Regions from separate parts of the Paenibacillus sp. JNU01 genome, predicted to be linked through region 3. Evidence: riboswitches for the same ligand, from Rfam matches in the RefSeq annotation. Region 3 holds a riboswitch; each other region holds the start of a gene.
What was found. Region 3 has a riboswitch for cyclic di-AMP ahead of NLBNIHML_RS04615 (3D domain-containing protein). Riboswitches for the same ligand answer to the same signal wherever they lie in the genome.
Positions count from the first base shown of each region.

Region 1: another riboswitch for cyclic di-AMP. It lies ahead of NLBNIHML_RS27770 (C40 family peptidase); the one in region 3 lies ahead of NLBNIHML_RS04615 (3D domain-containing protein).
Region 2: another riboswitch for cyclic di-AMP. It lies ahead of NLBNIHML_RS24510 (HAD family hydrolase); the one in region 3 lies ahead of NLBNIHML_RS04615 (3D domain-containing protein).

Region 1 is NZ_CP169723.1:6,301,337-6,305,553, forward strand. It holds gene NLBNIHML_RS27750 (xanthine phosphoribosyltransferase) at 1-96, shown strand, start outside; gene NLBNIHML_RS27755 (hypothetical protein) at 194-523, shown strand; gene NLBNIHML_RS27760 (hypothetical protein) at 643-861, shown strand; gene NLBNIHML_RS27765 (carboxymuconolactone decarboxylase family protein) at 1,003-1,332, shown strand; gene NLBNIHML_RS27770 (C40 family peptidase) at 1,432-1,896, opposite strand; cyclic di-AMP (ydaO/yuaA leader) riboswitch at 1,902-2,033, opposite strand; gene pelA (pectate lyase) at 2,452-3,414, shown strand; tRNA gene NLBNIHML_RS27780 (tRNA-Leu) at 3,578-3,662, shown strand; gene NLBNIHML_RS27785 (carbohydrate-binding protein) at 3,755-4,180, opposite strand; partial or broken gene xynC (glucuronoarabinoxylan endo-1,4-beta-xylanase XynC) at 4,181-4,217, opposite strand, start outside.
Region 2 is NZ_CP169723.1:5,641,303-5,645,519, forward strand. It holds tRNA gene NLBNIHML_RS24500 (tRNA-Leu) at 432-514, shown strand; gene NLBNIHML_RS24505 (glutathione peroxidase) at 662-1,141, opposite strand; cyclic di-AMP (ydaO/yuaA leader) riboswitch at 1,513-1,688, shown strand; gene NLBNIHML_RS24510 (HAD family hydrolase) at 1,804-2,202, shown strand; gene NLBNIHML_RS24515 (HAD family hydrolase) at 2,532-3,215, shown strand; gene NLBNIHML_RS24520 (Nramp family divalent metal transporter) at 3,351-4,217, opposite strand, start outside.
Region 3 is NZ_CP169723.1:1,123,789-1,128,005, forward strand. It holds gene lpdD (prenylated flavin chaperone LpdD) at 84-425, opposite strand; gene NLBNIHML_RS04610 (polysaccharide deacetylase family protein) at 580-1,374, shown strand; gene NLBNIHML_RS04615 (3D domain-containing protein) at 1,482-2,153, opposite strand; cyclic di-AMP (ydaO/yuaA leader) riboswitch at 2,156-2,352, opposite strand; gene NLBNIHML_RS04620 (amino acid ABC transporter ATP-binding protein) at 2,574-3,296, opposite strand; gene NLBNIHML_RS04625 (ABC transporter substrate-binding protein/permease) at 3,283-4,217, opposite strand, start outside.

The DNA of each region.
Region 1 (4,217 bases), 1.7 Mb from region 3:
CGAACGATTCGTGAACAGGGGATTCCGGTGGAAGCCTTGGTACGCATTCGTTCCCTGAACGATGGGACGGTACAATTTGACGATAACGAAATGTGACATTTTAAAGGAATAGGGCCTATTTTTTGAACTATGCCTTTGCATGGCCGCTAATTTCATTTATAATGGGGTTATGTTAGGGAGAGGAGGCAACACCATGGGGAACCAACCGGCAACAGAACAATTCTTTAATGATAAGCTGGCGGAATCGAAAGTTCATTTTGAACGTGCCCTGGATTGTAAACATACGGAATTCGATGACCTTTATCCCTATATGATTGAACATCCTCAATTTTTCTGGTACAAACGCTATGTTGCCTGGTCAGAATTACTGACAATTGTAGGCTTATGCGAAGAGTTGTCCTTCTCTTGGAAAGAACAATTTACACCGCATCAAGTGGAGTACCTTGAAGAACGTGTGATGTCCGCCAAAGTGCTTGATTTTTGGTTCGAGAAGAACGACAGCAAAGAGCACGCGCAGCGGTAACTTTCAGTCGGGACATAATTTCGAATGACATGACAGTCCAATACAGTCACGTGAGACCTAAATGACTTTTCATTTAGGTCTCTTTTTGTAAATAAATTTGGAATATAGGAGCCATGAACATGATTAGTGATACAGAATTGGACGCCCTGCGTCTGTCAGGTGAGAAAGTCAGAGTAGTACGGGACGAGCTGGAATCGAACGATGTAACCGGGATTGTCGTTGCCTGGGATGGCGAGCAGGTACTTATCCGTCGTCAGAATCGACGTGTCGTCAAGTTGGATCGTGGTTACCGCTATCAGTTGTTCAGCGAACCCCGGCAAAGTCCACTTGGTGAGTAACAACGATCATTATGTCAGAAGTATGAGCGTACAAATGTTTGGAATTACCATGATTTCTTGGCATAATTGACTCACTCGTGAGAGAAGATAGGTACAGTGAAGAAATTCTGTAACTATAGCCGAGAGGGTGTGCTGCAAGACATGACATTGATGAATGATAAAGTTCATGCCTACAAGGATCAGATTGGAGCATTAAGTGATGTGCTGCCAGGTGTGGTGAAGTCGTATCATGAGTTTACCGGAGAATGCTTCCAACCTGGGGCGATTGATGCGAAGACCAAACAGCTCATCGCGCTTGGTATTGGCTTGTTCGCCAACAATGAGGTATGTACCTTCTATCATGTAGAAGAAGCACGTGCCAAGGGCGCTACAGATCAGGAGATTATGGAGACCGTTGCTGTGGCCGGAGCTGTAGGAGGCGGACATGCCCTGTCCCAAGGCGCGATGCGAGTGCAGAAGGCGCTGCATTAAGTGTAAGATGGAGGTAGTCCAAGGACTGTCCTCCTAAAGAGGAAATCAAACAAAAGAGGAGGTTCCGGTTGATCCGGAGCCTCCTCTTTGATATTATACCTACATTTTCCCTAACATTTTATCGTACATAAACTGTCCAGTTACCCGACGTGCTGTTACGTAACGATCATTGAAATAAGGATTGCTCATTTTGGTGATGCTTACCCCTTTGCTGCTGGATGCATGTGCAAATTGTCCGCCGCCGATATAAACACCTGTATGTGAAATGCCTTTGCCTGTTGTGTTAAAGAACACCAGATCACCTGTCCGAACATTGCTCTTGGCTACTGGAGTACCTGCTTTGGCTTGCTGTTGCGAAGTACGTGGCAATTCAATGCTGTATTTATTGAAAATATATCTCATAAACCCGGAACAGTCGAACCCGGCCAGAGTCGTGCCACCCCACTTGTAAGGAATACCTGTCATGTTGTTCACTACGGAGTTAATACTGCTTGCCTCTGTGCTTGTTGCCCCGGATGTAAATAGTACAGCCGCTCCAAAAATGGAGATAATCAGTTTTTTCAAAATCAATGTTCTCCCTTCGATGCCTACGGAGTTAGCTAAGGGTTCGGTAGAAGGTTCCCTATATTTCCTATGTATAAGAATAATTCACCCAAAATGGTTCCCCCGTTTTCAAACCTGAAACTCGGCAATGAATAATTAAGTTTTTGTAACTATTTGAAACTATATTGCATAAATGCGTAATTGTCAAACCCTTTTAAACCCCTTCGTAATACCTCAATGTTAGCGGAATTAACGATTTTATATGAAAGAAGGCGTCAAGTTTGGGTATCATTGATGACAAAAACGTCATTATTGATTCGTTTGAGACGAAATTGGATAAATAAATAAGTTTGTCATGAGTTAAAAGAACTATCCGTTATGTAGAATTTAAGAGATTATATTCATTAAGTTGCATATATTGACAATAATTGATTTTTTGCATATCATCTGATTATCCAATCCACATATTGGATAAAAATAGATTTTATTATGTTATATATTTAAATTAAGGAGGTTTAAGGACGGGCATTATAGGTAAGGTAGAATTGTGGATGTTATTACAATGAACATGGGAGAGTGTTACATTTGAAAGCAAAGAAAATAGTTACTTTTGTCCTGGCATGCGCCATGGTGTTCTCAACAGTTGGAATTGCAGTTCTACCTGTAGGGACGGTATCTGCTGCTGATGCATCGGGTACTACAGCGAGTATTTCAGATATTTTGAAGAACCAACTGCCGGATGGAGGTTGGAGAAAAGATTATAAACAAACAAGTGGAGAGTGGGCGAAGTCCACGATTGACAACAAGGCTACATATTCAGAAATTAGAAGATTGGCGAAGGAATTTAAAAAGACGAATGATCCACGCTACTCCACAGCTGCAATCAAAGGAATCAACTTTTTGATCAATATGCAGTATTCAAACGGCGGATGGCCACAAGTCTACCAAAGCTCTGGATATCACAAGCATATTACCTACAATGATGATGCAATGATTAATGTAATGATCATGCTCGATGAAGTAGCAACACGCAAAGGTGATTTCTCATTTATCGACAGTACACTTGCTAATCGCAGTAAAAATTCAGTTGCCAAAGGTGTGGAGGCGATTCTGAATACTCAGGTCGTCTCAGGCGGGAAGCTTACAGCATGGGGACAACAACATGATTCCAGTTCCCTTAAACCAGCGAGCGCAAGAATCTACGAAGTACCATCGCTGACAGCTGGAGAGAGTGTAACGATTGTTAAATTTCTGAAAACAAGGCCTGCTACCGCTAAAATTACCGCATCCATTAAAGGAGCAGAGGACTGGTTTAACAAGGTGAAAATTACGGGTTACAAGTATGAAAGGGCAAATGGTGATAGCAAGATTATCGCTGATTCCAAAGCAGCACCGATCTGGGCACGCTTCTATGAAATAGGAACGGATAGACCCATTTTCATTGGACGAGACGGGGTAGTTAAATACAAATTGAGTGACATTGATAAAGAAAGAAGAGGCGGTTATGCCTGGTATGGCAATTGGCCTTCCAAGCTGTAGTATGACTCCTTTTTGATGAACCAAATGATTAGTTGAAGGTAAAGCCCGAATGGACAAGCATGTCTGGTTCGGGCTTTCATGTTATTATTTTCAGTGTTGACATGATAGATTGGGCATGATATATTATTTCTTGTCGCCGAGATTAATCACGGAGATATAATATGCGGTCGTGGCGGAATTGGCAGACGCGCACGGTTCAGGTCCGTGTGGGCTAACCCCCCGTGGAGGTTCGAGTCCTCTCGACCGCATCGAATAAAAAGACTCCTCAAGCTAACGCATGAGGAGTCTTTTTTTGTTTGCATTTTTTGATATTATCCTAACATCAACTATACGGAATGTTTTATTGTGCTGCGGTAACATTAATGCTGTCAATATTCGGTCCTTCCGTTCCCGTTGTAACCACTTTCAAGGTATTGGTCCCGGTGTTCATGGGAACTTGTATTGTTTTTTCAACCCAAGTGGACCAGCTTCCCGTTGCTGGAAAGGGCTCATTGCTGATAACTTTGGTTCCGTTAACAAAAATGTCGAGGTTACGTGTTCCACTTTCCAGCGCATAACGAAACTTTACATTTTTGGTGCCAGTAATCGTATTGTTAATAGCGTTCCATTGAATGGTTGAACCAGTCATTGCATTGAAGTTGACATACCCGGAGCCTGTGTAACCGGGGTAGATCGTTTCAATGGCAGCTTCCGTAAGTGTTGTTCCGGTCTCTGCTTCATAAGTAGTGCCGCTGCCTGTATTTCCACCGTTATTCCCACCAGTAATGTTGGCAACAAATGTTGTTACGCTCTGAGCGGGGAGT
Region 2 (4,217 bases), 2.4 Mb from region 3:
CTGTGTTCGTTAAATGTCATGTTAAATGACATTTATATTCCTTTTTGTTAACTTTATGTTTGAAAATCCGAATTATATGATAGTTATCATCCCATAAACGTCCGCTTTTTGTCAATAGTATCCGTTAAATTTAATGAATAGATTCTGATATTTAATATTTGTGTCATTTTATATAACTTATTATGTTATTTATGTGACGGAGTTCAGGGAGGACTATATATAAGGAAGGACTATATATAAATGAATCAACAAGATCGGCTCTTACCGAAAAAGAGGGGATCAAATCTAATAATATGCAGTTCATGGGTAAACATGACGAGAATATGCGTTTTTTGAGGAAAATGCCTAGCTAAAAAAGAAGGTTTAAAAAATACTTTACTTTTATTTCAGAACCCTGTATAATCAATTCTGTTGCCGATTATTTACGACATGCGGTCGTGGTGGAATGGCAGACACGCTATCTTGAGGGGGTAGTGGGCGTATGCCCGTGGAGGTTCGAGTCCTCTCGACCGCATCATATGAACGATGAAGAAGAAGCTTTCCATTAATGGAAAGCTTCTTTTTTTGCCTTTTTGAACAGTCTGGTACCAGAAGTTGAAAAAAGGCCATCCATTACCGGGGGTAATGGTGCTCTACCTTCCGGCTAAGGGTGGCCGATGTACTATTTTTGCAGCAAGTTCTTGATATCTTCTTCAATCTTGTCAGGTGTTGTTTTGGGAGCATAACGTTTAACTACCTGTCCGTTCTGATCCACAAGGAATTTGGTGAAATTCCATTTGATTGCTTTGGAGCCGAGCAGGCCGGGTGCTTCTTTGCTAAGGTGTTGGAAGAGCGGGTGAGCACTTGAGCCATTCACATCAATTTTCTCAAACATAGGGAAGCTCACGCCATAATTCATCTGACAGAACTCCGCGATATCGTCGGAAGAACCTTTTTCCTGGGCAAACTGGTTGCTTGGAAATCCAAGGACTTCAAATGGCGCATCCTGGAACTTGTCTTGCAGTTCTTGCAGACCTTTGAATTGAGGTGTAAGTCCGCATGAGCTTGCCGTATTCACAATCAGTAACACTTTATCACGGTAGTCGGACATTTCAACTTCTTGACCGCGAAGGGTATTCACTTTGTAATCGTAGACTGTCATCTCAATCGCCTCCATGATATCATCTGATACCTTTCATTATATTGGTTACAATTAAATAATGCAAAACTAATATGGTGTTAAAAGAATCAAAACTGGCAAGTTGTGCAGAATGCGTGAATGAATTGCGAAGTGATTTACGCGAGAGTGAGAATTAGATAGCCTTGACGAGGTGGATAGCGTATAACCGTATTGTAAGCGTTATTATATATGAATAATGGCGAAAATCTGCCGATTCGGTGATCTGTCCGGACTTTACACCGCCATGGCACGGGTGTATGATTCATATCGTAATTTCAATTTAAAACTAAATTGTACCTGAAAAACGAAACAAACGATAATATCGCTCAATCTTAACTTAAGATATACGAACGATGTTTTAATCGCTGAGTTTCCATTCATTCATGAGTGGGAAACGGGGGAACCAACGGAATGCGCTGTCCAGGACAGTAGGCATTCATGGGGTGAATTTTCCGGTGACAGCCGGAAATAGGGCGACTCTCGCGCCCGAATCCGTCAGCTAACCTCGTAAGCGTTAAAGGGAGAGGCAACAAGCCGTACGCTGGTTCATGGCGATTTCGCCATGGATTCTTTAAGAAGCGTTCGGGAGGCCTTGGTCCCCCACGCTTCTTTTTTGTTGTCTTTTCACGCCAAGGGAGGAACGAATGATGGATACTGAGATGATCTTAGTGACTGCTCCTAATGAAGCAGGACGCAAATTTATCAAATTGCTGATGTACAAAAAAATGCCGTTTGCCGTTCTAACCAACAGTGCAGGGGAAGAGCGCAGACTCCGTAGAATCGGAGTAGAACATGTCATTCGCATGAATACGGCTGCAGCTCAAAAATGGTTTTTGCCGCAGGCAAGCGTTGGTAACGTGTTTATTTTCGAGAACAGCCTGAATCTGACCTGTCGTTATTTACAGATCTGTCGATCGTGGACATCAAAATCCCTATGCGTCATTACGGAGCAAAGCCATCCGAAGGGGATCTATCGGGGAATGGGTGCAGACCGGATTGTATATTCACTCAATGGGGAAGTCGGCTTTCTCCTCAATGGGTAATGTCATAGCTTGAGATTGCTCAGGTGTAAGGTGCCTGTTATAATTGAATGTATCGATAAACGGAAATTTGAGGAGACTCGTGCATGATGGTGAGTCTTCTTTTTTATGGTTTTAAAGGTAGTTCAAAAAGTCCGCTTTTGATTACGAAGGATGCCTAGCGGCATCATCAGCATCGAATATGAAATTCAGCCGAAATGTCCGTTGCTCACGTAGTTTTCCCTACGCTCCGCTACTCCATTTCTAGCTTCATTCCATCTTCTCGATACTGAAAACCAGACTTTTTGAACACGAACTTTTAGATTGCCTGTGGCTTACAAGGAGGAATTGGCGTGCCGGATGTGGGTGGATTGAAGTGGTTGTTTTTTGATGTTGGAGATACGCTAGTGGATGAATGGGACCCGGTTGATGATATTATCGGACAGTTCGTTCGCGAAGCCGGTGCTTTGGGGTATCCGGTGAAGATTGAGGCGGTACGTGAATTGTTCGCGAACTGTTATCAGAAATATGAACAATGGCCCATGAGAGTGGCAATTCGCACATTCATTGAAGATGAAGGACATCAGAAACAGATTCAGGACAAGCTGAAGTTTAAAAAAGATCTTGAACGACCTTTTCCTTCAGCGGATTCCGTTCTTCAGCAGTTGTCGCGGTATTATCGCATTGGCATTATCGCCAATCAGAGTCCTGGAACGGAAGAAAGACTGGAGAGTTACGGACTGCGAAAGTATGTTGATGTTCTGGCATGCTCGGCTGAAGAAGGGGTGTCCAAGCCAGATCCAGAGCTGTACGCTGTAGCCCTGAAACAGGCGGGTTGTGCACCGGAGGAAGCCGTCATGATCGGGGATCGGATTGATAACGATATCATTCCTGCCCGGAAGCTGGGCATGCGTACGATTCGAATTATGCAGGGGTACGGAAGATTCCAGCCAGACCGATCGGATGACGAACGCGCGGATTGGACTGTGGATTCATTGGATGAACTCCTGCCTTTACTGGTGCCGGATCAGGAATAGATGATTATTTGTTAGAGCTCGGAGTTTTACTACAAAAAGAAACACCTCGCTGTACTGCAATAATAAAGGCTGATCAACTTGGTATTGAATACCGGAGTTGATCAGCCTTTTTGATGTTTAGTCGATATGACGAGATTAGAATAACCGGATCGTCTGAATGATCAGATATACATTCAACACAACGATAATTGCGGCAATGACCCATGAGATGATTTTGAGCCACAATTTGTTAGCGAATGCACCCATGCTTTTTTTATCACTCGTGAACATGACCAGAGGGATTACCGCAAAAGGTAATTGAAGAGACAGTACAACCTGACTCAAAATGAGCAGTTCTTCTGTGCCGTGTTCTCCTGCAATTGCTGTGACAATTACTGCCGGGATGATGGCGATCAGACGTGTGACCAGTCTGCGCAGCCAAGCCGGAATCCGAATGTTGAGGAAACCTTCCATAACAATCTGCCCTGCGAGTGTACCTGTAAGGGTGGAATTCTGGCCTGATGCTAACAGCGCCACACCGAACAGAATACTTGCGATTGTAGTCCCTAATAGGGGTGTAAGCAAGTGGTAGGCATCGGAGATCTCGGCAACCTGCGTCATGCCGGCACTATGGAATACAGCAGCTGATACAATCAGGATGGCCGCATTGATGAACAAGGCGAGTGTTAGCGCGATTGTAGAGTCCATAGTCGAATAACGAATCGCTTCTTTTTTGCCCTGTGGTGTCTGTTCGATCTGACGCGTCTGCACAATGGAAGAATGCAGATACAGATTATGCGGCATCACGGTTGCTCCTATAATACCAATGGCAATATAGAGCATGGCAGGGTTCTGCAGGATCTCCACATTTGGGACAAAACCATGGAGAACACCGCCCATATCCGGTTTTGCCAGGAACAGGTCAATCCCGAAGCAGAGGGCAATGGTGGCCATCAGCACGATGACGAGTGTTTCCAAGGCGCGGAAGCCTTTGTTTTGCAGTACAAGAATCAGGAGTACATC
Region 3 (4,217 bases):
CGTATATAAACATACATACGTAACAATCTACAACTCGTTTCAATTTTAGCAAATAAAATTAAAACATGCGATTGCTCTTTATATTAGGAAGATCGTTTATCCTTGCTCAGATGATCCTCCATTAGCCTCTCTGCAGTCTGCACGATTTCATCGATCTGCATCCGTGTAATGGAATCAAAATGGATACCCATAATTACCGTAACGGTCATTTTTAATTGTTGGGCAGCCTTTCGGGCAAGCCGCTCACACAGTTCTTGTTCCTTATGTCCCGGAATATGGACTGTCGTGCCGCTGACCCGCTCATCTTCCACATAGAACGTGGCTACAGCGCCAATATGAGCTTTTCCTCCCGTAACGAGAAAAACCTTATCCTCTCCTGCTTCAATCACCTGTAAACGTATCGATTTCAAATCATATGTACTCATGGCTATTCCACCGCTCCTTTTCTATATGTTATATATGGAGGAATTATGGCTGTCATGAGTTAAATCAGCAATGAAACTTCTCACACTGCGCATATTTTCTCAAGTCCACGGGCATACCATAGAGAACGTCATTTTGGAAAAGGAGGCTGTTATTATGCGCGTACGCCTCATTATGCTGATGGTTATCGTTGTTTTTCTAGGCGGATATCAAGCACCATCAGCTTCATCACGGGATGCTTCAGACCCGCCAAGTGAATCGGTATCCAATACTGATTCCGTGGAAGAAGAACAATTAACATTGGGACAGTTACGTCAGAAATATGCCGATACGTTCAAAACTAATGGTCCTTCAACTAAACAGGTTGCGTTAACATTTGATGATGTGCCCGATCCACGGTTTACTCCGCAGGTGTTGGATCTGTTGAAAAAGTATAAAGTCAGAGCTACGTTTTTCATCGTTGGTAGTCGTGCTGAGAAGCACCCCGATTTGGTAAAAAGGATTGTTAAGGAAGGGCACATCGTTGGCAATCACAGCTACAATCATCCGGAGTTCAGTAAGCTGTCGATGAATGCCTTCCGCAAACAAATTTTACATACCGGGGATATCATTCGCCATTTGGCGGGATATACGCCCAAGATGATTCGACCTCCGTATGGAGACATTAATGAAGAACAGCTGCAATGGGCTGCCAGACAACATTATAGTATTGTGAACTGGAACGTTGACTCTCTGGACTGGAAAGGTCTTTCCAAGGAAAAGGTGAAAGATAACATCCTGTCTGCTGTAAAACCTGGCTCCATCGTTCTACAACATGCAGGAGGCGGTGTTGGATCGAATCTGAATGGCACGATTGAGGCTTTGCCTGAAATTATTGAGGAACTGCGTAACCGGGGATATGAACTGGTCACCTTGGACGAAATGCTGGGATTACCGAAGGCGAAAGAATAGAATAACCGTGTTAGGTAATCATGGAAATATTAAAAGGGTGCTGTTCAATCGCAAGTTAGCGACTGGCAGACACCCTGTTTGAATTCAGTTTAAATGAAATTTACGCTCTACTTCAGAATGTACAGCTCGATATCCTGAAAACCAAATGTGCTTACCGACTGTTTGCTACCAGGGATAAAGATATCAATCCGGTGACCCTTGATTGCACCGCCCACATCACGTGCTGTAGCCACAAAAGCCTGTTTTGGCAATCCTGGATGGCTGTGACCCGTTACCAGTACTTTGGTTCCAAGAGGAATGACACTAGGATCTACTGCAATCGTACCCAGTTCAAGGTCATTTCCGAAATAATCGACCGCACCCCATCCTCCATTTTCAGACGGATCTGCAGAGTATGCTGTTGCTTTCACGTTCACAGTTTTACTGTAATCAAATGTTTTACCCCACGCTTGAACCACTTTGTTATCTGTGTTAACGTCCAAGCTTGCTGTCGTAACCGTTTTGGCTTGGGTCTTGCTCTCCGTCGCCGCGGCAGCTACATTGTTTGCCTTACCGGGAATCGTAATTTTCAAACCACCATAAATGTTGTAAGGCGAAATGTCATTGTTTGCTTTAACTAACGTGTTCATTGATACTCCGTATTGTTTCGATAAGGTGTAGAAGGTATCCCCCTCTTTGGCCACATGAACTGAATCGGCGTGAGCCGGAACGGCTTGAATGAGCATTGCTGTTGTCATTAATGCTACTGCTGTTTTGGCTATACGTTTCTTGTTAATCATGGTCTTCCTCCCTCATTGTGCCTGCGAAGTTAGTTGTCGGATTCGGATGAGGAGCCCACCCTATAGGTCCATCATTACATTTGAAACGATATGTACCCCTAATTCACCCCAAGCAGTGTGCTGTAGATCTTCCCCCTGCACTATCTGCATCGTTACATCCCCCGCACTCCCTGTCCGGAAGTTTCGGCAGAGTTCAATATATCACAATTTTGTAACCTGAACTTGTAGTAATTCTTACCAAATGGATTCAACATGTATAAGCACGTGTAAGAATATTGAATAATCTAAAAGTGTTTGGGCCAGGTATCCGCTATATATTTGGTAACAGAATAGTTACTTTTTGAATCCCATATGTAATTATTTTCTACAAAAAAATAGCGTTACCGACTCGAAGTCAGTAACGCTATTTAATCGATTCATTTAGAGTACTTTCGCAAGGAAGTCACGTGTACGTGAATTTTTCGGTGCTCCAAACACCTCATCAGGTGTTCCCTCTTCCACAATAACCCCGCCATCCATGAACAGGATACGGTCTCCCACTTCACGTGCAAACCCCATCTCATGCGTTACGATGACCATGGTCATCCCGCCTTCTGCAAGACGTTTCATGACATCCAGAACTTCGCCGACCATCTCGGGGTCCAGTGCCGATGTAGGCTCGTCAAACAGCATGACATGCGGCTGCATGGCCAGTGCTCTAGCAATGGCGATCCGCTGCTTCTGTCCACCGGACAGCTGATTCGGGAATACATCTTTTTTATCGTACAAGCCCACGGTGTTAAGCAGATCAGCAGCAATTTTTTCCGCTTCCAGCGTGGATTGTTTCTTTACTTTGATCGGAGCGATTGTGATGTTTTGTTCTACCGTTTTGTGTGGGAACAGGTTGAAATGTTGAAACACCATACCCATTTTCTCACGAGTTGCGTTAATGTTGTGCTTCGGATCGGTGATTGACACGCCTTCAAAATCAATCTCTCCCGAGGTAGGTTGTTCCAGCAGGTTCAGACAACGTAAGAATGTACTTTTCCCTGAACCGGAAGGACCGATGACCACGACAACCTCACCTTTGCCAATCGTCACGTTAATGCCCTTAAGCACATCGTTATTTCCATAAGATTTGTGTAATTGTCTAACGTCTATCACTTGCACTCAACTTCCTTTCCAGTCGTCCCAGCAGCTTGGACAAAATGAACGTCATTACAAAGTAGATGGCTGCTGCAATCAAAAATGGACTCAAGCCTTGGTACGTAATGTTTTTGACCACACTTGCCTGATACATAATGTCCACCATACCGATAACGGAGATAATGGAGGATTCTTTGATGATGGTTATGAATTCATTACCGATCGCCGGTAATACAGCTTTGAAGGCTTGCGGTAAAATAATATAACGCATTGCTGCCCCTCTACCCATTCCCAGGGAACGAGCTGCTTCCAACTGACCCCGATCCACACCTTGAATACCTGCACGGAAAATCTCTGCCAGATAAGCACCACTATTAATTGAAAGTGTAATGATACCTGCCTGAAGTGCAGTGAAGTTAATGCCAAAGCTTAGGGAAAAACCATAGTAAATGATCATTAATTGTACCAGCATTGGTGTACCACGGATCACTTCAACGTAAGCAGTACCGATCCACCGCAAAATTGCAGCGTCATGCAAACGGAACAAACAGATGATCAATCCAATAATTACCCCGAAGATAACCCCAAGTGCAGACAATAGAAGTGTGTAGCCTATACCTGTAGCATAGAAACTTTTGTACTGCCAGAATACTTGGAAAATATTTTGTGATTTGTTTGCTTTGTCCGCCATCAAGAGGCTGGCGTCCGTCACCATCTGATTGATTTTATCTTCGCTTTTCAATCGCTCCAGTGTTCCATTTACGGCTGCTAGCAGCTCGGTATTGCCTTTACGAATCCCGATTGCCGCTTCTGCTTGCTCTTCGTCCGGAACAGCAGCAGCAAGTCCAATGATATCGTCCAGATAACCTGCAGCCACGGTATCTTCTACGATTGCCGCGTCAATACGTTTGGTTTGCAGTTGAAGCACGATATCCGAGA